Regions from separate parts of the Arthrobacter sp. StoSoilB19 genome, predicted to be linked through region 2. Evidence: riboswitches for the same ligand, from Rfam matches in the RefSeq annotation. Region 2 holds a riboswitch; each other region holds the start of a gene.

Region 1 (5,004 bases), 910 kb from region 2:
GCTTCACGAGCTTGCTGCCCTGGTGGTCCAGGTAGCTTTCCACCTGGTAGCGGCCGCGGGCGGCCAGAGCCTCACCCTTCAGGGGCGACTCCGGCGCCTGGGGTTCCCGGCCGAAGCGGCCTTCCAGTTCAGCCGCGGACCGGTAGGTGATGTGGGCAATGCGCCGGGCAAGTGCCAGCCCGGCTTCCGGGCAGGGGCCGCCGTAGTAGTCGCCGCCGTTGAAGTGTGGGTCCTGCCGGATGGCCAGGGTCTGGGCCTGCGCGAAGGCGATCTGTTCCGCCGTGCTCGCGGCACCCACGGAGATGACGGCGCAGCGCTGCACCCTCTCCGGGTAGGTCACTGCCCATTCAAGGGCGCGGGCGCCGCCCATGGATCCGCCCAGGACAGCGAACCAGCTGCTGATGCCCAGCTGGTCAGCCAGCCGGGCCTCTGCCACCGTGCTGTCCCGCAGGGTGACCAGGGGGAAGCGGGAGCCCCAGGGGGCTCCGTCCGGGGCGGCCGACGACGGGCCCGTGGACCCGTAGCAGCCGCCCACGATGTTGACGGACACCACGAAGAACTTGTCCGTGTCCACGGGAGCGCCGGGACCGGCCAATTGTTCCCACCAGCCTTCTTCGTCCGTGTCGCCGCGGGTCACGTGGGTGCTGCCGGTCAGGGCGTGCTCGATCAGGATGGCGTTGCTGGCGTCGGCGTTGAGCGTGCCCCAGGTTTCGTAGGCCAGCGTGACGTCCGGGAGGTGCCCCCCGGCTTCGAGTTCCAGCCCTCCGATGGAGGCGTAGCGGACAATTCCGTGTTCGGGGATGGTGGTTCGGGCGACGGTAACCGTCATGGCAAGACCTCTTCTACGCGCTTGCCTGCCGTCGTCTGACCGGCAGGCCAGGTCCTCACCCGGGGCACCCCACCGCGGATGGAGGGTTGCCGGCCAGCAAGCCGGGGCTGTCACTGGCACTCATGACCTGGTTCGAGTGTACGAAACACCCCCCGCTCCAGGCCAAGAGTGTGACTGGTTGTGACTTCCCCGCTTGCCGGCCCTTCCGGCGTCAGCCCTGGCGCGCTTTTAGCTCTGGGCGTCTTTGGCAGCGCGGAAACCCGCTTCCAGGTCGGCCAGGATGTCGTCGATGTGCTCCAGGCCAACAGAGAGCCGGACCAGTCCCGGATTCACCCCGGCCACCGCTTGCTGCTCCGGCGAGAGCTGGCTGTGGGTGGTCGACGCCGGGTGGATGACCAGGGAGCGGACGTCGCCGATGTTGGCCACGTGGGAGTGCAGCTCCAGGGCGTCGACGAAGCGCTTGCCCGCCTCCGCTCCGCCGGCAAGGTTGAAGGCCACGACGGCGCCCGTTCCCTTGGGCCCGTACTTGCGGCCACGCTCGTACCAGGGGCTGGAGGGCAACCCGGCGTAGGCGACGGATTCGACGTCGTCCCGTCCTTCCAGCCAGCGCGCCACTTCAGTGGCGTTGGCAACGTGGCGTTCCACCCGCAGGCTCAGCGTCTCCAGGCCCTGGGAGATCAGGAAGGCGTTGAAGGGGGAAACCGCCGAGCCAAGGTCGCGCAGCAGCTGGACGCGGGCCTTGAGGATGTAGGAGAGGTTGGCACCCAGCGCACCGTCGGCGCCTAGGTCGCGGGCGTAGACCAGGCCGTTGTAGGTGGGGTCCGGGGTGTTGAAGCCGGGGAACCGTTCAGGGTCCTTGCCGAAGTCGAATTTGCCGGAGTCCACGATCACGCCGGCAATTGCGGAGCCGTGGCCGCCCAGGTATTTGGTGGCGGAGTGGATCACGATGTCCGCACCCCACTCCAGTGGGCGGATCAGGTAGGGCGTGGACAGGGTGTTGTCCACGATCAGTGGCACGCCTGCCTGGTGGGCCACCTCGGAGATGCCTTCGATGTCCAGGACGTCCTGGCGGGGATTGGACACCACTTCACCGAAAAAGAGCTTGGTGTTCGGCTGGACGGCGTCGCGCCACTGGTCCAGGTTGTCGGGATCCTGGACGAAGGTGACCGAGATGCCGAACTTCTTCAGGGTGTGGGCGAACAGGTTGTACGTTCCGCCATAAAGGCTGGGGCTCGCCACAATATGGTCCCCCGCCTCCGCAATGTTCAGCACCGCGAACGTCTCGGCGGCCTGGCCAGAGCTCAGCAGCAATGCGGCCAGGCCTCCCTCAAGGCTGGCGATCCGCTGTTCGACGGCATCCTGGGTGGGGTTGCCGATCCGGGTGTAGATGGGTGCAAGTTCGGCGAGGGCAAAGCGGTTGGCTGCGCTTTCGGCGCTGGGGAACACGAAGGACGTGGTCTGGTAAATGGGGAGCGCGCGGGCTCCTGTGGCACTGTCGGGCTCCTGGCCGGCATGGATCTGGCGGGTTTCGAAAGACCATCCGTTGGACATCTCAGTCTCCTATGACATGGGCCCGGAATGCGTGGGGCAGTACGGGCCGCGCTTGCTTCCGGCTCTTGCCGGACAGCCAGGTCCTCACCCGGGGCACCCCACCGCGGGTGGAGGGTTGCCGGCCAGCGAGCCGGGGCTTGGCGCTGGCGCTCATGACCTGCGCCCAGTCTAGGAACGGGGTAGTCGCCGTGGACAGCATTGTGACGAACAAGGTCGCCCTGCATGGCTTTCGAGCCGCCACAGGTGGGCCGCCCCGCACCCGGCCGGGGACGCCGCCGTCGTCCTTCTTGCCCATGTTCCCGGCCCTTTTCCCGGCCCTTTTCCAGTAAGGGTACCCTTAGCTGAGAGCCGGATCACAAAGTGCCAAGATGTTGCCATGCGCATGGATCACGTCTCTTACGCCTGTGAACAAGATGGCCTCGCGGCCACTACCGAACGTATTTCATCTGCCCTCGGCGTTGAGGCAGTGAAGGGCGGGGTGCACCCCCGGTTCGGAACCCGGAATATGATCATCCCGCTCGCCGGGCACAAGTACCTGGAAGTCGTAGAGGTCCTGGACCACCCGGCTTCGGACAAGGCACCGTTCGGACAGGCCGTGCGTGCCCGTTCCGCGGCCGGTGGCGGCTGGATGGGCTGGTGCGTCGAAGTGGACGACCTCGCCCCGTTCGAGGCACGCCTTGGCCGCGCCGCGGTGAACGGCAACCGCAAGTTCCCGGACGGCCGGGAGCTGGTCTGGAAACAGATTGGCATCCTTGGCCTTATCGCCGATCCCCAGGTGCCGTACATGCTCAAGTGGGAAGGCGACCCGGCACTGCACCCGTCCAACGCCTACCCCAGCAACCTTAAGATGAGCTGCCTGACCATCGCCGGCTCCGCGTCCCGCGTGACCGAGTGGCTGGGTGAACCGGTGGAGAAGCCGCTTGAGGACGTGGCGGTGGAGTGGGTCGCCCCGCATGGAACTCCGGGCATCCTGTCGGTCACGTTTGAAACCGCCAACGGAGCCGTCACCATCTGACGCTCCACCCCAGCCTCCCGGAATGTCCGGGAGGGGGTTCACCGGGCCAGTACCCGGATCAGCTTCGGCCGCCATCAGGTGGTGACAACGGCGTCACTACCCGATGGCGGCCGAATTCATTTAAGTGGCTGCTTCCTACATCGCTGCGATCCAGGTCTGAATGTCGGTGCCTCGCTGGATGATGTGGGTATGGGAATCGGCACGGGTGTTGGGGTGGTGTTGGAGGGTGTTTCTGCCTCTGTTGCTGCCCTCGATGCTCTTACCCGTGAGGATCATTTCCTTGCCGCCGGGACCGGTGTTGGCGCTGACGTGGATGTGCTGCAGCGGCGGTACGAGCTCCGGCTGGAACGGCTGGAGGCAGTCTCCCGGGTCGAGGCTCAGCTCGCCGCGGTGAAAGCCCTGGACGCGGCAGAAGCGGTCGAAATCCAGCAGGCACTGCTTGCCCCCGACGCCCCCGTGGATGAGCGCATGTTTTCGGAGATGTCAACGGTGGAGGAGATCGCCGGAGTCCTGACCGTCAGTTCCGCGGCCGCAGGCGGGTTGGTGGAACAGTCCCGCCGGGTGTGTTCCCTGCCGCCGCTCCTGGGCGCCCTGTCAGCCGGTGACCTGTCGTGGCAGCATGCCAGGATTGTCGCCGACGAAACCGAGGGGCTCACCCCTGACGGGGCTGCTGCCTTGGTGGCGCACTTCTTCGACCCCGACGCCCCCAACCCCGCCCGCGGCGCCGCCCCCGGCGAACTCGTCCCCGCCCGGTTCCGCGCCAAGATCCGCGCCTGGCGGGAACGCCACCACCCCGAAACCCTCGAAAAACGCCACGCCAAAGGCGTCGCGGACCGGCGGATGGAATACACCCCCGACCGCGACGGCATGGCCTGGCTCTCGCTCTACCTCCCCGGCGACACCGCCTGCGCCATCTGGAACCGCACCACCGCCACCGCCCGCGGCCTGCAGGGCCCTGACGAGCCCCGCACCCTCACCCAACTCCGCCCCGACATCGCAGCATCACTCCTCCTCGGCGCCGGAACCACCACGGCCACCGGTGAGGCTGCTCCGGGTGGGGCTGCACGGGCTACAGGTGATACGGCGGCCGCAGGCAGCGTTTCCGGCACAGGGAGCACTGGTGATGTTGGCAAGGTCCCCACCCCTCGGGCCGATGTCCTGGTCACCGTCCCGGTCTTCGCCCTGCTCGGACTCACCGATGAGCCGGCCGTGCTGAACGGCATGGGCCCCATCCCTGCCTCAATGGCACGGAGGCTTGTCGCGGACGGGGCGGAGTCGTTCTACCGCGTCCTGGTCGACCCCCGCGACGGGGCACCACTGGAGATCGGACGCACCCGCTACCGGCTCCCCGAAACCATCAAACAATGGATCCGCATGCGGGACCGGAAATGCACCTTCCCCGGCTGCACCAACCACACCCCCGACAACCACACCGACCACCTCACAGCCTGGGAACACGGCGGCAGAACAGCCGTCCGGAACCTGGCGCAGCTATGCCCCAAACATCACCGCTTGAAGCACGCCCGCACCTGGAACCCGGATCCCGCGACGGAACACGGACCACCCGGCTGGACCTCACCCACAGGCCGCCACTACAACCCCGAACACC
Region 2 (5,004 bases):
CGCCGTCCCTCATTTCGGTTAAAAGAATCGAAGGGCCAGGGGAGGAAAGGAGGAGCTGCGCGAAGCGTGGGAAAGCAGGAGAAATCGCGTCTCAGGTTCTGTGACTACTACTCGTGGATGTCGTACGCCGACTTCACCACCTGGGTTGAAGCCGAAGACGAATCGGCACCGGGAATTTCGTTTACCGAGTCCGATGCCACAGGCTGAGCGGCGCAGGTCTTAAGGTTTGGCAATACCCGTGCGGGCCATGGCGTCTGCATAGGCAGTGCGCATGTCCTCCAGGTACTCCTCCTGGCGGGCCGGGGAACCGGCGAAGGCGCGGCCGCTCAGCGAGCGGACCTTGTAGGTCTTCAGGCCGCGGCGCCAGAGGAGGGGCACCTCGGTCTTCAACAGCAGGTTGGCCAGGCGGTTGGCTTCGGTGCCATGCGCCACGATCACCGAGGCGCGGGGGACCAGGGCCAGGAACTTCAGCAGGGGCTTCAGGCCTGACTGGATCTGGTCCGGAGTGAACTTGCCGTTGGCTTCGCCCGGGACGTGCCAAGGGTGGACGTTCCACGGCATGACGAACTCCGGGCGCAGGCCAAGCTTCCACTGGATCCCCAGCATGCGGGTAACAGCGTCCTGGTCGCCGGGGGTGATGAACCCGGACGGATCCACCTCGCCGATGTTGGAGAACAGGCTGATGATGCGGCATTCCTCCACGTCGTGCATGGGGTCCACGTAGGGCACCACGGTTCCGGGCTTGGCCTCCTGCAGGGAATCACACAGTTCGTTGACGGCGGCAACGCTGGGTTCGTAGCGGCGGCTCATGAGCTGTTCGTGGAATGTTTCGGGTGCCAGGGCTGTCATGAAGTGCTGGATCTCCTGCGGGGATTGGCGTTGCTGCCGCCACGGACATGGGCGCACGGCGGCACGGCACATCAGTGGCGGTTGATTGGGGTGGACCAACTCCTGGTCGGCCTACTCCAGTTTAGCAAGCCCAGGCAAGCGAAACGCCGGCCGCCCCTTCCGGTGATGGAAGGCACAGCCGGCGCGTCGGTGCGGGAGCGGCTAGAAGAGGCGCTTCGAGGCGCGGCGGGCACCCTCACCCAGTGCCTCCAGCTTGGCGAAGGCGATCTGCGGGTGCACCCTGCCGCCCAGGCCACAGTCGGTGGAGGCAATGACGTTCCCGCGGCCCACGAGGTCCGCAAAGCGGACGATCCGGTCCGCCACCAGGTCCGGGTGCTCCACCACATTGGTGGCATGCGAAACAACGCCCGGGATGATCACCTTGCCCTCGGGGAGCTTTGTGTCCTCCCACACCCGCCATTCGTGTTCGTGGCGGACGTTTGCCGCTTCAAAGGAATAGGCGCCGGCGTTGACCTGAAGCACAGAGCCGATGATGTCGGCGAACGGGATGTCCGTGGTGTGTGGGCCGTGCCAGGATCCCCAGCACACGTGCAGCCGGATCTGTTCCTGCGGCAGGCCGCGCAGCGCCCAGTTGGTCGCTTCGACGCGCAGTTGGATGAACTTCAGGTAATCGTCCAGGGATGGCTCGGGATTGATCTGGTCCCAGCTTTCGGCCAGGGACGGATCATCGAGCTGCACCGTAAGGCCGGCCTCGATGATGGCCTTGTATTCCTCCCGCATGGCATCAGCGCAGGCGTAGACGAGTTCCTCGTCGTTCTTGTAGTAGTCGTTGGCTACCCGCGCGCATGAGCCGGGGGAGAGGGAGGCCACGAAGCCATCCGTGAGGCCTGCGGCGGCGAGCCCGGTCTTCAGGTTCCGGATGTCCGAGGCCACCAGGTCCTGGCCCGTGTAGGTCAGCGGTCCGGCGATCTTGGGCTGGGCAACGCTCTTGCGGTGGGTGAGGATGCCGGATGCGGGATCGCTGTAGGCCTCGTTGAAGGCCTGCCGGTCGCGCCGGTCCGGGAACGAGGTCAGGACAACGTTGCCGGGGGACGAGCGGCGGACGCCGGACTCGGCCCAGCGGTCCACGGTGGTTGGCTCAAGGCCCCCGAGCCGGGCGAAGGAGTAATTCCACCACGCCCCGTAATCCACCGAGCTGGACATGGTGTGCCCGTACTCGCCGTCGTTGGGGATGTCGATGCCAAGGTCCTTCTGGCGCTGCACCACGTCCACTACGGAGGCTTCGAGGAGTTCCAGGAATTCCGGCGTGATGCCGTCGGCTTCCTTGGCGGCGTTGGCCGCAATGAGTTCAGGGGTGCGGGGCAATGAACCGGCGTGGGTCACGCGGATATGGTCGGTGTTCTGGGACATGCTGGAATCTTCCTTTCCATCGGTCCTGGCAGTAGCACCTTCGGCCGGCAGGAGTCTGCCGGGACGTGGTTGCTGCGGCGTCATTGAGCCAGGTCTCTCGGCCGCTCCGGATGGTCCACTCTCAGATAAATCGACGCGCGTGGAGCCGCGCAAATCCGCACCGCTTTATGTCGTGGGCATGTCCGGCCGGCCGCCGGCGGCAGGACCGGAACGTACTTACAGCGTTTGTCCAGCATATTGACAGGTTTCGTTAAGCTTGGTTGTGTGAATGTCACATGCCTCCGCTGCGACGGAGCGGCGGATGCCACCCGAGCACTCGAAAGAGGTAACTGTGACGAAATCCCTCAGGACCCTTGCCGTTAGCGGAGCCCTCGCGCTCGCCGTCGCAGCAGGTCCGGCGCCCCTGGCCGGCGCCGTAGGCGAAGGGCCTTCCTACGACGGCAACGGCCAGATCACCACGTCGAAGCTGGCCACCTACGACCAGATGGTCTCGTTCCTGAAGGACCAGGATGCGCGCCAGCCCGCCATGGAGCTGGAGGTCATCGGCCAGACCGTCAAAGGCCGCGACATCCACCTGGTCAAGTACATATCGGACCCGGCCAAGCCCACCATCCTGTATTTGACCCAGCAGCACGGCAATGAACAGCTCACCACCGAGGGTGCCCTCGAGTTCGTCAAGCACCTGGGCACGGGCAAGTCGGCAGGCATCCTGGACGGCGTGAACATCCTCATCGTGCCCATGCTCAACGGGGACGGTGCCATGGGGGATGTCAACTTCTCCCTGGACGACTACCTTGCCAGAGGGGACCGCCACCTCACCCGCTACAACGCGGAAGGCGTGGACCTGAACCGGGACCATGTGGCCAAGGTCCAGCCGGAGACCCAGGCGCTGCACAACAACGTGATGCGCAAGTACCGCATTGACTACATGATCGACCTGCACCACCAGGGCACCCGCGCCGAGCGCGACGGCAAGCTGGTTTCCGGCTCCATCCTGTACCCCACCACCCCGAACGCCGACCCCGCCGTCGTCGAGAAATCAAAGCGGCTCGGCGCCGTTGTCTTCAACAACGTTGACTCCACCGGCTGGGGCCACCTGGGCAGGTACCAGGGCGGCAGCGCCGAGACCATCAGCCGCAACGGCATCTCCGTGGAATACGGCATTGCCACCCTGCTTTTCGAGATGCGCGGCATGTCCGACCACTACCTGGATGGTTACGCGCTGGGGCAGCGGAGCAATGGTTACCTGATCAAGCAGACGGTCACCACGCTGGCGTCCACCGCCGCGGCCATCGCGGATGGATCCATTGCCGACGCCGACACCTCCTTCTGGGACACGCTCGCCGAGCAGACGTCCCGGCCCGCGGGGGAGGCCGAGGACGAGTAGGAGGCCCGGCGCCCGCCGCGGCCCATATTTGCGAAAGGGCCGCGGCGGGCCACAACAGTGGACAAAGTGCCCCATCGGCTAAACTTGGGTGGTAAGAGCCCCGGAACTCTTGCTTCGCCGTGCCGTGCTGCGGCTGTGCGAAGGCCGGTATGTTCGGGGCATTCTCATGAACGGCGCTGCATGGGCCCGCCACCAGGTGGCTGGACCCGGGCAGCCCGAACGAATGGGGGAGGATCCCATGCCAGCAATTGTGATCGTAGGAGCCCAGTGGGGCGACGAAGGAAAAGGCAAGGCCACCGACCTTTTGGGCGGCCGTGTTGACTACGTCGTCAAGCCCAATGGCGGCAACAATGCCGGGCACACCGTCGTCGTAGGCGGTGAAAAGTACGAACTCAAGCTGCTGCCGGCAGGCATTCTCAGCCCCAACGCTGTTCCCATCATCGGCAACGGCTGCGTGGTGAACCTCGAAGCCCTCTTCCAGGAAATCGACGGGCTCCAGGCCCGCGGTGCGGACACTTCGAAGCTGCGGGTTTCCGCCAACGCCCACCTGGTGGCCCCGTACCACCAGGTCCTGGACAAAGTGACCGAACGCTTCTTGGGCAGCCGCGCCATCGGCACCACCGGCCGCGGCATCGGCCCCGCCTACATGGACAAGGTGGCCCGGCTGGGCATCCGCGTCCAGGACGTCTTTGACGAATCCATCCTCCGCCAGAAGGTGGAAGGCTCGCTGCGCCAGAAGAACGAACTCCTGGTCAAGGTCTACAACCGCCGCAGCGTTGTGGTGGACGAGATCGTGGACTACTTCCTGTCCTTCGCCGAGCGGCTCCGTCCGCTGGTCATCGACAGCACCCTGGTCCTGAACACCGCGCTGGACGAGGGCAAGGTGGTCCTGATGGAAGGCGGCCAGGCTACGTTCCTGGACGTGGACCACGGCACCTACCCGTTCGTGACCTCCTCCAACCCCACCGCCGGCGGCGCGTCGGTTGGCTCCGGCATCGGGCCCACCCGCATCTCGCGCTCCATCGGCATCATCAAGGCCTACACCACCCGCGTTGGCGCCGGCCCGTTCCCCACGGAACTCTTCGACGAGATGGGCATGTACCTGCAGAAGACCGGCGGCGAATTCGGCGTCAACACTGGACGCCCGCGCCGCTGCGGCTGGTACGACGCCGTCCTGGCCCGGCATGCCTCCCGCGTCAACGGCTTCACGGACTACTTCGTCACCAAGCTGGACGTGCTCACCGGCATCGAACAGATTCCCGTGTGCGTGGCCTACGACGTGGACGGCGTCCGGCACGATGAAATGCCCATGACGCAGACCGAGTTCCACCACGCCAAGCCCATCTTCGAGTACTTCG
Region 3 (5,004 bases), 910 kb from region 2:
CTCACCGCCCAGGAGCAGCTGACCTGCGGCTTCCATGTGCACACGTTCATCGAATCGCCCGAAGAGGGCGTGGCGGTCCTGGACCGGATCCGCGACAAGCTGGCAGTGCTGACGGCCCTGAGCGCCAATTCACCCTTCTGGAACGGCGTTCCGACCGGGTTTGAAAGCTACCGCACCCAGGCCTGGAACCGGTGGCCCACGGCGGGCCCGGCCGGTATTTACGGGACGTACCCTGCCTACCGGCGCGTGGTGACGCGGCTGCTGGAAAGCGGCGTCATGCTCGATGAGGGCATGCTGTACTTCGACGCCCGGCTGTCCCGCAACCACCCCACCGTCGAGGTTCGCGTGGCGGACGTCTGCCTTCGTGCCGAGGATGCAGCGCTCATTGCCGTGCTGGTTCGGGCGCTGGTGGAATCCGCCAGCAGGGAATGGCAGGCCGACGTGGATCCTGCGCCGGTTCCCACCGTCCTCCTCCGGATGGCCTCGTGGCAGGCCAGCAGCGCCGGGCTAAGCGGTGAACTCCTGGATTTTGGGAATTTCCGGCCCGCACCGGCCGCGGACGTGGTCCGGTCCCTGGTGGATTACCTGGCTCCCGTCCTGTCCGAACAGGGGGAGCTGGCACTGGCACGGCAGGGGGTGGAGGACATCATCGCCCGCGGAACGGGAGCCGCCGAACAGCGCCGCGCCCGGGACAAGGCGGTGGCGGGACCGCCCCCGGAGGACATGGGGTTCGGCGCCGTGGTGCGGCAGGCCGTCAACGTGACCATGCGGGATGCCCTGGACCTTGCTGACGTGGAGGGCACGCCCGAACTGCTGCGGGTCCGCCAGAGCTGACCTTCGACGCGCATATCCATTCCCGACGCGCAGATTCCTCCTCGCGGCCCATATTTGGTGCGCGCCAGGGAATCTGCGCATCGAAAGGAGGAAGCGCGTCGCCCGGACCCAGAGGAGCTAGGGCTTCCCGCGCGGCTAGATCTGCTTGAGTGCCTGTTCCAGGTCGCGGAGGAGGTCCTCCGGGTCCTCGAGCCCTACCGAGAGCCGCACCACGCCGTCACTGAGCCCAATGGCGGCGCGCCCTTCCGGCCCCATGGCGCGGTGCGTGGTGGTGGCGGGGTGCGTGATCAGGGACTTCGAATCACCAAGGTTGTTGGAGATGTCGATGATGCGCAGCCCGTCCAGCAGTGCGAAGGCCGCTTCCTTGCCGGAGCGCCCGCCGGAGGGAGCCAGCTCAAGCGTGAGGACCGTACCGCCGGCGCTCATCTGCCGTGCCGCCAGGTCGTACTGCGGGTGGGACTTGAGCAGCGGGTACTTCACCCAGCTCACGGCGGGCTGTTCTTCCAGCCACTCTGCGAGCCGGAGCGCCGTGGCGGAGGAATGGTTCACGCGCAGACTCATGGTCTCCAGGCCCTTGGTCAGGACCCAGGCGTTGAACGCCGAGAGTGCGGGCCCGGTGTGGCGCATGAGCTGTTTTACGGGACCGTCGATGAACTCCTTGGTGCCCAGGATGGCGCCGCCCATGACCCTGCCCTGGCCGTCGATGTGCTTGGTGCCGGAGTAGACGATGACGTCGGCGCCCAGGTCACCGCAGCGCTGCAGCAGGGGAGTGGCGAAGACGTTGTCCGCCACCACCTTGGCGCCGGCGGCATGCGCAAGTTCGCTGACCGCGGCGATGTCCACGATCTCCTGCATCGGGTTGGACGGGGATTCGAAGAAGACGGCGGTGGTGGGCTTGGAGAGGGCCTCGCGCCACTGGTCCAGGTCCGGCCCGTCCACGAAGACGGTCTCCACGCCCCACCGGGGAAGGATCTCGTTCAAAATCACGAAGCACGAACCGAACAGCGACCGGGCGGCCACCACCCGGTCGCCGGCAGCCAGCAGGGCACCAAGCGCGGTGAACACCGCGGACATGCCCGACGCCGTCGCGAAGCAGGCTTCGGTGCCTTCCAGCAGCCGGAGCCGCTCCTGGAAGGTGGCCACGGACGGGTTTCCGTAGCGGGAGTAGACAAAGCGTTCGTCCTCGCCGGTGAAGGCGCGTTCAGCTGCTGCCGCGGATTCGTAGACGAAGCCGGAGTTCAGGAAGATGGCCTCGGACGTTTCCTGGAAGTTGGTGCGGTCCAGCCCGCCACGGACAGCCTGGGTGTCGGGGTTCCAGCCGGGGGCGTCTTGGTTGAAGGTCACTTAGTTCTTTCCGAGGTTGGTGGGAAGGCCGCGGTTTTTCCAGCCGTTGACGGTGCGTTCGCCATAGCGGTCCGGCTCGCCTTCAAAGCCCTCCAGCACGTTGTAGGAGGTGAAGCCGGCCCGGGTGGCCGCGATGGCTGCCGCGATGGACCGCTGGCCGGAGCGGCACAGGAACACCAGTTCGGTTGAACGGTCCTCGGGCGCCTGCTGGCTGAGGTCGTTGATGAAGTCGGGGTTGGGGATGCCGCCGGGGAAGGTCCACTGGATGAAGAGGGGGTCGTTGTCCGTGGCCTTGGTGTCCGGAATGCCGATGTGGGCCCATTCGCCCTCGGTGCGGACGTCCACCAGGATGGCGCCCTGTTCCAGCTTCTCCCATGCTTCCTGGGGCGTGAGGTCTCCCGCGTAGCTCATGCGTGGCCCTCGCCGTCGAACTCGCCTTCAAATTCGGCGTCCAGTTCATCCACTGCGGTGGCAACCGCGGCATCGGCCGAGGCGATTGCCGCCGGAAGGACCACTGCCTGCGCCACGATCACGCTGGTGCCGTTGAAGGTGGCTGCCGGGCTGCCGTGCAGCACATAGCCGTCGGCCAGGGCCGTGGAGATCCGCTCGCAGAATGAACGGTCATCCGGGCCGGTGATCAGGCGGTAGGACAATTTTTCGTCAGGGGCAGGTGCGTCAGACACGACGGATCTCCTTCTTTCACGCTTGCAGCTCGAATCGGTCGATATGCCGAGTATTCACCTGAGGCACCCCGCCGCGAAAGGGAGGGTTGCCGACCGGCCAGTCAGGGCTTCACACCGGTACTCATTACTCCCCAAAAACGTAACATCTGCCGCGCCAAGCCGCACCGCCGCCGTCGTCATGTTCCGTAATTGAGCAGCGCTGAAGGGAGGCGCGGGGTTGAAGGAAAGCGCGACGGCGGACATCGCCGCAGGTGGGCGGCCGGCCACGTGCCGCCCGGGGCCGCAGGGCCGATAAAGTTCTTACCGGGGCGCCGCCCCGTCGTCACAGCAATGAGCACCGGGGGTCCTGTCAGCATGCGGGCAAACACATCGCGCCACCAGGCCGCCATCCGGGGGACCCGCCGGCCGTCCATCGGGGCGTTCCTGGCCGCGGCCCTCGTCAGCCTCCTGGCCCTGCTGGCGGCTGCGCCGGCGCATGCGGCGGACGTTGCGCCGGAAAAGGGAAAGCCCTGGCTGGGCGCGGTGCTCGAGTGGGGCGAGGACACCGCCGCAGGTTTCAGCGGCCGGCTTGGTGCCAGTCCGGCCGTCTTCGGCCACGACATCACCATCCCCTACCGCGATGCGGAACGGAACGACCTTGACGGCTTCCTTCAGCAGGCCGCGTCCCTAGGCGCCCACGCCCTGCTCACGGTGAAGCCGTCAGTGCCCCTGGACCAGCTCGGCACCGCGGAAGCGGAAGCATTCGCAGCGCAGGTGCGCGACCTTACGTCCGGGTTCAAGGGGCAGTTGCTGATCCGGTTCGCCCCGGACATGAATGCAAGCTGGGTGGCCTGGGGCCAGCAGCCCGCCGCGTACCGGCAGGCCTTCAGGGCTGTGGCGGCAGCGTTCAAGAAGTACGACGGCGGCCGGGCCACCTTGGTGTGGGCGCCTTACCTGGGCAAGGACTACCCCTTTGACCGCAACCGGGATGCCCCGCAGCCCGGAACCGAAGGCTTTTCCCTCCTGGACACGAACGGCGACGGGGCCTGGAACTCAAGCGACAGCGCCTACGCCCCTTACTACCCGGGCGACGACGCAGTGGACTGGGCGGGGCTGGCCGCCTATCACGACGACACGGCCGGCGGCCCCGCCGTCAACTCCCAGCCGAGGGCCGGCGAGCTCCAGGACATGCTGACGGCCTCCGGCGGCGAAAACTTCTACGGCACCTATTCCGAGGGGCGCAACAAGCCGTTCCTCCTCCAGACCTCTGCTTTCTACAGCCCCGCGTCCGGCGGCGCGCAGGAGGCGGACATCAAGGCGGGCTGGTGGGACCAGGTGGTGGGAACTGCCACTTCCCCAGCTTTTGCCGGGACGGCCGCCGTTGTCTGGGACGAGCGCACCAGCACCAGGGATACCGGCGTGGCGAGCATCAGCTGGCTGCTCACGGGACAGGCGGGCATCGCCAAAGCGGCCCTGGACAGGCTGAAGGCATCGCCAATGGTCACCGGGCCGGTCACCGACGTGGCATCCGGGAGCACCTACGTCCGGGCCAACACGCTCTCCGGGGCTGCCGCCTGGACTGTTGCCGCCGCCATGGCCATCCTCCTGGTGGCCCTGTGGCAGATACCCCGCCGGATCAACGCAGCCACGGCCTGGGGCTACCAGGATCCCTCCGCCAGGGACTCGCGCATCGATCTGCTGCGCGGGATGGCCATCGTCTTTGTGGTGGTGAACCACCTGGGCATGGCATCGCTGTTCCAGCTGCTCACCCAGGAGGCCGTGGGCTTCGTGTCGGGTGCGGAACTGTTCGTCCTGTTCTCCGGACTGGTGGTGGGCATGGTGTACGGACCCAAGGCCAGGGAGGACTTCGGGCAGGTGGTCGACCTCACGACCCGCCGCGCCGGCAAGCTCTACCTGACGGCGCTGGCCGTGCTGATCGGCGTCTTCCTTCTGTCCCTGCTCCCGTTCTTCCACACCGAGGCCCTGACCACGTTCGTGGACCAGGGGACCGGTGGCGCCGGGCACAACGGGGCCGGCCGGACCTACGACCTCTATGCGGGCATGTCATCGCTGTTCCAGTTCCCCGTCCCGCCCCAGGTGCTTCCGGCCATCGTGCTGCTGCAGTTCGGTCCCTGGCAGTTCAATGTCATGGGGCTCTATGTGG
Region 4 (5,004 bases), 2.2 Mb from region 2:
GCAGTGGCGGCGCTGCGGGACCATCTCGATGGCAAGGTCACCGTTATGCTGGGGCACTCCGGCGTCGGCAAGTCCACCATGGTGAACGCCCTGACCGGCGCCGAGCGGGCCACCGGCGGCGTGAATGCCGTGACCGGGCGCGGCCGCCACACGTCGTCGTCGGCCCTTGCCTTGCGGTTGGCGGACGCGCCTCCCGGCAGCTGGATCATCGATACCCCCGGCATCCGTTCCTTTGGCCTGGCCCACGTGGACCCTGACCGCATCCTGCGCTCCTTCCCGGACCTCTCCCCCGGCATCGAGAACTGCGAACGGGGCTGCAAGCACACCGCAACCGCAGTGAACTGCGGCCTCGACGACTGGGTGGCAGGCGGACACGCAGGTCCCACCGGCGCGGCCCGGCTGGCCTCGCTGCGGCGCCTGCTTGGTACGGACCCGAGGATGGAAGCACAGGAAACCAAGGAGCTCGGCAGCGTCAACTGACGCGTTCTCCCGGCAGAACCGTCCACAGACGGTAGTTTGGAACCATGATCCAACCCGCTTCGAGCTACAACGATGACCTGCGCCTGGCCCATGTCCTGGCCGACTCCGTGGATGACCAGACCATGAGCCGCTTCAAGGCCCTGGACCTCCACGTTGAGACCAAGCCGGACCTGACGCCGGTCACCGACGCGGACAAGGCCGCCGAGGAAGCCATCCGGGGCCAGCTCTCCCGTTCACGCCCCCGCGACGCCGTCCTGGGCGAGGAATTCGGCAGCACCGGCCACGGTTCCCGGCGCTGGATCATCGACCCCATTGACGGAACCAAGAACTTTGTCCGCGGCGTTCCCGTATGGGCCACGCTGATCGCCCTCGTGGATGAGGGCGAACCGGTGGTGGGCGTCGTCAGCGCCCCGGCCCTGGGCAAGCGCTGGTGGGCGGCGAAAGGCATGGGCGCGTACATGGGCAGGTCCCTTGCCGCCGCCACCCGCCTCCGCGTGTCCAACGTGTCGAAGCTTTCCGACGCCTCCCTCTCCTACTCCAGCCTGGGCGGGTGGAAGGAACGCGGAAACCTTGACGAGTTCCTCGGCCTTACCGAGGACGTTTGGCGGACCCGGGCCTACGGGGATTTCTGGTCGTATTGCATGGTGGCCGAGGGCTCCGTGGACATCGCCTGCGAACCCGAGCTGAACCTCTATGACATGGCTGCCCTGGTGCCGATCGTGGTGGAGGCCGGCGGCCGGTTCACATCCCTGGAAGGCGAGGACGGCCCGTTCGGCGGGAACGCCCTGGCCACGAACTCAATCCTGCACTCGGAGGTCCTGCACCGATTGAACCCGTACCTGGACGATCTGCTGTAACTCACGCGCTTTCCACGTTTGAACGAATAATGCGACGCCGGACACCTCCCAAGGCAGGTGCCCGGCGTCGTTTATTCGGGGGCGCGTAACAAAGCCCTTAACAATTGCCGCGGCTTCAGTCCTGGCCGCCCCATGTCCTACGCTTTTATGCAGGTCACGAGTGCCAGCGCAAAACCCCGGTTTGCTGGCCGGCAACCCTCCATTCGCGGTGGGGTGCCCCGGGTGACGACCAGGCCGGTCCGGAGCGGATGCGGCAAGCGCGGATTCCACTATGCCGGAGTCCTGTACCAAGTGAGGTCTCTGTGACAACTGCCACCGTCTCCCCCCAGCCCGTCATTGCCGAAGCTGCCGTCCCCCAAGCACGCCACGCCGCAGCCGGCCGGCCGCTCGCTGCCGTCACCGGCGCCGAAATCCAGGCGCCCCTGATTTCAGGCGGCCACGTGCGGTACGCCAACCTCGATTACGGCGCCTCCGCCCCGGCACTGTCCGTAGTATCGGCTTACCTGAATGAGATCCTCCCCTACTACGCCAGCGTCCACCGCGGGGCAGGATACGCATCCCAGATCAGCACCTCCGTGTACGAGAACGCGCGCAGCATCGTCAGGGATTTCGTGGGCGGCCGCCCGGATGATTCGGTCATCTTCACCCGCAACACGACGGATTCGCTGAACCTGCTGGCCGGCTGCCTTCCCGTGACCGATGGCCGCCACGACGGCGAAGTGCTGTACCTGGACATCGAACACCACGCCAATCTCCTGCCGTGGCAGGGCGTCCCGCACCGCAGCATCGTCGCCGCCGACACCATCACCGGCACCCTTGAGGCCGTACGTGCCGAGCTTGGACAGGGCGGTGTCAGCTTGGTCGCGGTCACCGGGGCCTCCAACGTGACCGGCGAAATCCTCCCCATCCGGGCGCTGGCCGCGCTGGCCCACGAACATGGCGCACGGATCGTGGTGGATGCGGCCCAGCTCGCGCCGCACCGCCGCATAGACATCAGCGCGGATGACGTCGACTACCTCGCCTTCTCAGGCCACAAGCTGTACGCGCCCTTCGGCGCCGGCGTCCTGGTGGGGCGCCCGGACTGGCTGGACGCCGGCGTCCCGCACCTCGCCGGCGGCGGCGCCGTCAAGGAAGCCAGGCTCGACGGCGTCAGCTGGGCCACCGGCCCGGCCCGCCATGAGGGGGGCTCGCCGAACGTCCTGGGGGCCGCCACGCTGGCCCGCGCCACCCAGGTCATTGCCGGCCTGGACCAGGAACGCTGGCACGCCCACGAGTCCGCCATCCGCTCCTTCCTGGTGGAGGGACTCCAGCGGATCGACGGCGTCACGGTTCACCAGATCTTCAAGGACACCAACCCCGAAACGGACACCATCGGGGTGGTCAACTTCTCCGTCGAGGGTTACGACGCAGGACTGGTGGCGGCGTACCTTTCGGCAGAGCATGGCGTGGGCCTGCGTGACGGGCGCTTCTGCGCCCATCCCCTGCTGAAGCGCCTGGGCCTGCCGTCCGGTTCCCTCCGCGCCAGCTTCGGCGTCGGTTCGCGCCTGGAAGATGCCGAGCGCCTGCTGGCCGGCATCCAGGCGCTCCGGAGCAACGGGCTGGGCTGGGACTACGTGGTGGACGCAGGCCGCTGGGTCCCTGCCAACGACACCCGCACCTACCCGCACTGGGCGCCCAACACCCCTGGAACAGCCGGCGCAGCGCCCTGCATCGACGACTGACGCCGGAGACCGGCCACTCCTGTTTCAGCCGGCTGACCGTGCGTCAGGGGAATGCGGTAAATTCGAAAGGTACCGCAGGACGTCAGCTGAAGGAGGCCACGCGTGGTTCGGGGTGGCCCCAAGCTTGATCACGGGCGGCGCAGGGAACTGGGCCGGAGCTTCCAGGACGGCGGCAGGCACTACCAGCGCGTCCGGCCCGGCTACCCTGAGGAGTCCGCCCGGTGGCTGGTGCCCGCCGACGCCCATGAAGCCCTCGACGTTGGTGCCGGTACCGGAAAGTTCACCGCGCTGCTGCTGGACATGGGGCTGGACGTCACGGCCGTGGACCCCTCGGCGGACATGCTCGCCCAGCTCACGGAACACTACCCGGCTGCCACGGCGATGCCGGGGACTGCCGAGGCGACAGGCCTGCCCGACGCCAGCTTCGACGTCGTCACCGTAGCCCAGGCGTGGCACTGGTGCGACGCCCTGGCGGCAAGCACCGAACTGGCCCGCGTGCTGCGCCCGCACGGAACCCTCGGCCTGGTGTGGAACCAGCTGGACACCTCAGTGCCCTGGGTGCACCGGCTCTCCCGGATCATGCACGCAGGCGACGTCTACCGGCCGGGGCACAAGCCCGTCATCGGCCCGGAGTTCCAGGGGCTCGAAGGGCATGTCACCCACTGGCAGGACACAGTGGACACCACGGACCTGATGGAACTCACTAAATCCCGCAGCTACTACCTCCGGGCCGGCGAGTCAACGCGGGCCAAGGTCCTGGCCAACCTGGACTGGTACCTGCACGAACACCTTGCCTACACCCCTGACCAGGAAATCGACCTTCCCTACCTCACCCTGGCTTGGCGGGCCGTCAAGGCATGACGGCGCATCCCGTATGGCGCCTGCAGAGCCGGTAGGCTTGGATTCGTGAAGACCAGCGCGCCCTCCTCCTCGATCGAGGATTACGTCAAGGTCATTTATTCCTTTACCGAATGGCAGGACAAGCCCATCACGTCCTCCCAGCTCGCACAGCGGCTGGGGGTGGCAAATTCCTCGGTGTCGGAAATGGTCCGCAAACTCAAGGACCAGGGCCTGGTGGACCACAAGCCCTACAGCGCCGTCACGCTGACCGAGGCCGGCCTGCGGCTGGCGCTGTCCATGGTCCGGCGCCACCGGCTGATCGAGACATACCTTGTCCAGCGGCTCGGATACAGCTGGGACGAAGTCCACGATGAGGCTGAACAACTCGAACACGCCGTGTCGGACACGTTCATCGAACGGGTCGCCGCCAAGCTCGGGGACCCGAAGCGTGACCCGCACGGCGATCCAATCCCCACGGCGGACGGGCAGGTGCTGATGCCGCGCGCGCACCTCCTCGCCGAGCTGGACCAGGGACATACCGGCAGGATCACCCGGATCAGCGACGACAACCCGGAACTGCTGCGCTACCTGGCCGCCCAGGCCATCGACCTTGATGCGGACGTCGAGGTGGTGGGACGGCGGCCTTTCGGCGGAGCCCTGGTGGTGCGGATCGGTGGTCCCGGCGGCGCCCGTGAGTACGATTTCGCTGAGGAAATCGCCTCGGCGCTCTGGGTCTCCAGCGACGCGCCGCATGCCGGCTGCGCCCTGGACGGGCTCTGACGTGGCGCTGCCCACCGCCCGTGCCTGGCTGGCTGTCGCCGCCGGCGGACTGATCGGCAGTGAGCTGCGCTACGGGCTGGGCCTGGCGTTTCCGGACGTGCCCGGTTCGGTCCCGTGGGCCACGCTGGGCATCAACATCAGCGGCAGTTTCGTCCTCGCGGCTTTGACCACCGTCTGGATGGCACGCCCGCACACGGCCTTCTGGCTGCGCGCCGGCATCGGGCCGGGCCTGCTGGGTTCCTTCACCACCTTTTCCGCGGTCATTTTCGCCTCCGACCAGTTGGCACGCGCGGGTGAGCACCCCGTATGGCTCCTTTACCTGGGCT

What was found. A riboswitch is a leader RNA that binds a small molecule or an ion and turns the genes downstream of it on or off. The one in region 2 is predicted to bind S-adenosylmethionine.
Region 1: it holds a riboswitch for S-adenosylmethionine, as region 2 does, so the genes downstream of both, LDO86_RS06750 (bifunctional o-acetylhomoserine/o-acetylserine sulfhydrylase) here and LDO86_RS02730 (cobalamin-independent methionine synthase II family protein) in region 2, are expected to answer to the same signal.
Region 3: it holds a riboswitch for S-adenosylmethionine, as region 2 does, so the genes downstream of both, LDO86_RS18605 (DUF1737 domain-containing protein) here and LDO86_RS02730 (cobalamin-independent methionine synthase II family protein) in region 2, are expected to answer to the same signal.
Region 4: it holds a riboswitch for S-adenosylmethionine, as region 2 does, so the genes downstream of both, LDO86_RS12660 (aminotransferase class V-fold PLP-dependent enzyme) here and LDO86_RS02730 (cobalamin-independent methionine synthase II family protein) in region 2, are expected to answer to the same signal.

What each region holds. Positions count from the first base shown of each region.
Region 1 covers NZ_AP024650.1:1,471,706-1,476,709, reverse strand. The annotation lists gene LDO86_RS06755 (homoserine O-acetyltransferase) at 1-829, opposite strand, end outside; SAM riboswitch class IV at 842-957, opposite strand; gene LDO86_RS06750 (bifunctional o-acetylhomoserine/o-acetylserine sulfhydrylase) at 1,058-2,380, opposite strand; SAM riboswitch class IV at 2,424-2,538, opposite strand; gene LDO86_RS06745 (VOC family protein) at 2,757-3,395, shown strand; gene LDO86_RS06740 (HNH endonuclease signature motif containing protein) at 3,585-5,004, shown strand, end outside.
Region 2 covers NZ_AP024650.1:560,869-565,872, forward strand. The annotation lists gene LDO86_RS02720 (hypothetical protein) at 67-207, shown strand; gene LDO86_RS02725 (uracil-DNA glycosylase) at 220-849, opposite strand; gene LDO86_RS02730 (cobalamin-independent methionine synthase II family protein) at 1,051-2,259, opposite strand; SAM riboswitch class I at 2,273-2,376, opposite strand; gene LDO86_RS02735 (M14 family zinc carboxypeptidase) at 2,561-3,646, shown strand; gene LDO86_RS02740 (adenylosuccinate synthase) at 3,885-5,004, shown strand, end outside.
Region 3 covers NZ_AP024650.1:4,020,695-4,025,698, reverse strand. The annotation lists gene LDO86_RS18620 (glutamate--cysteine ligase) at 1-834, shown strand, start outside; gene LDO86_RS18615 (O-succinylhomoserine sulfhydrylase) at 970-2,178, opposite strand; gene LDO86_RS18610 (rhodanese-like domain-containing protein) at 2,179-2,589, opposite strand; gene LDO86_RS18605 (DUF1737 domain-containing protein) at 2,586-2,861, opposite strand; SAM riboswitch class IV at 2,875-2,990, opposite strand; gene opgC (OpgC domain-containing protein) at 3,216-5,004, shown strand, end outside.
Region 4 covers NZ_AP024650.1:2,754,338-2,759,341, forward strand. The annotation lists gene rsgA (ribosome small subunit-dependent GTPase A) at 1-480, shown strand, start outside; gene hisN (histidinol-phosphatase) at 525-1,337, shown strand; SAM riboswitch class IV at 1,490-1,603, shown strand; gene LDO86_RS12660 (aminotransferase class V-fold PLP-dependent enzyme) at 1,640-3,058, shown strand; gene LDO86_RS12665 (class I SAM-dependent methyltransferase) at 3,161-3,919, shown strand; gene LDO86_RS12670 (metal-dependent transcriptional regulator) at 3,965-4,678, shown strand; gene LDO86_RS12675 (CrcB family protein) at 4,680-5,004, shown strand, end outside.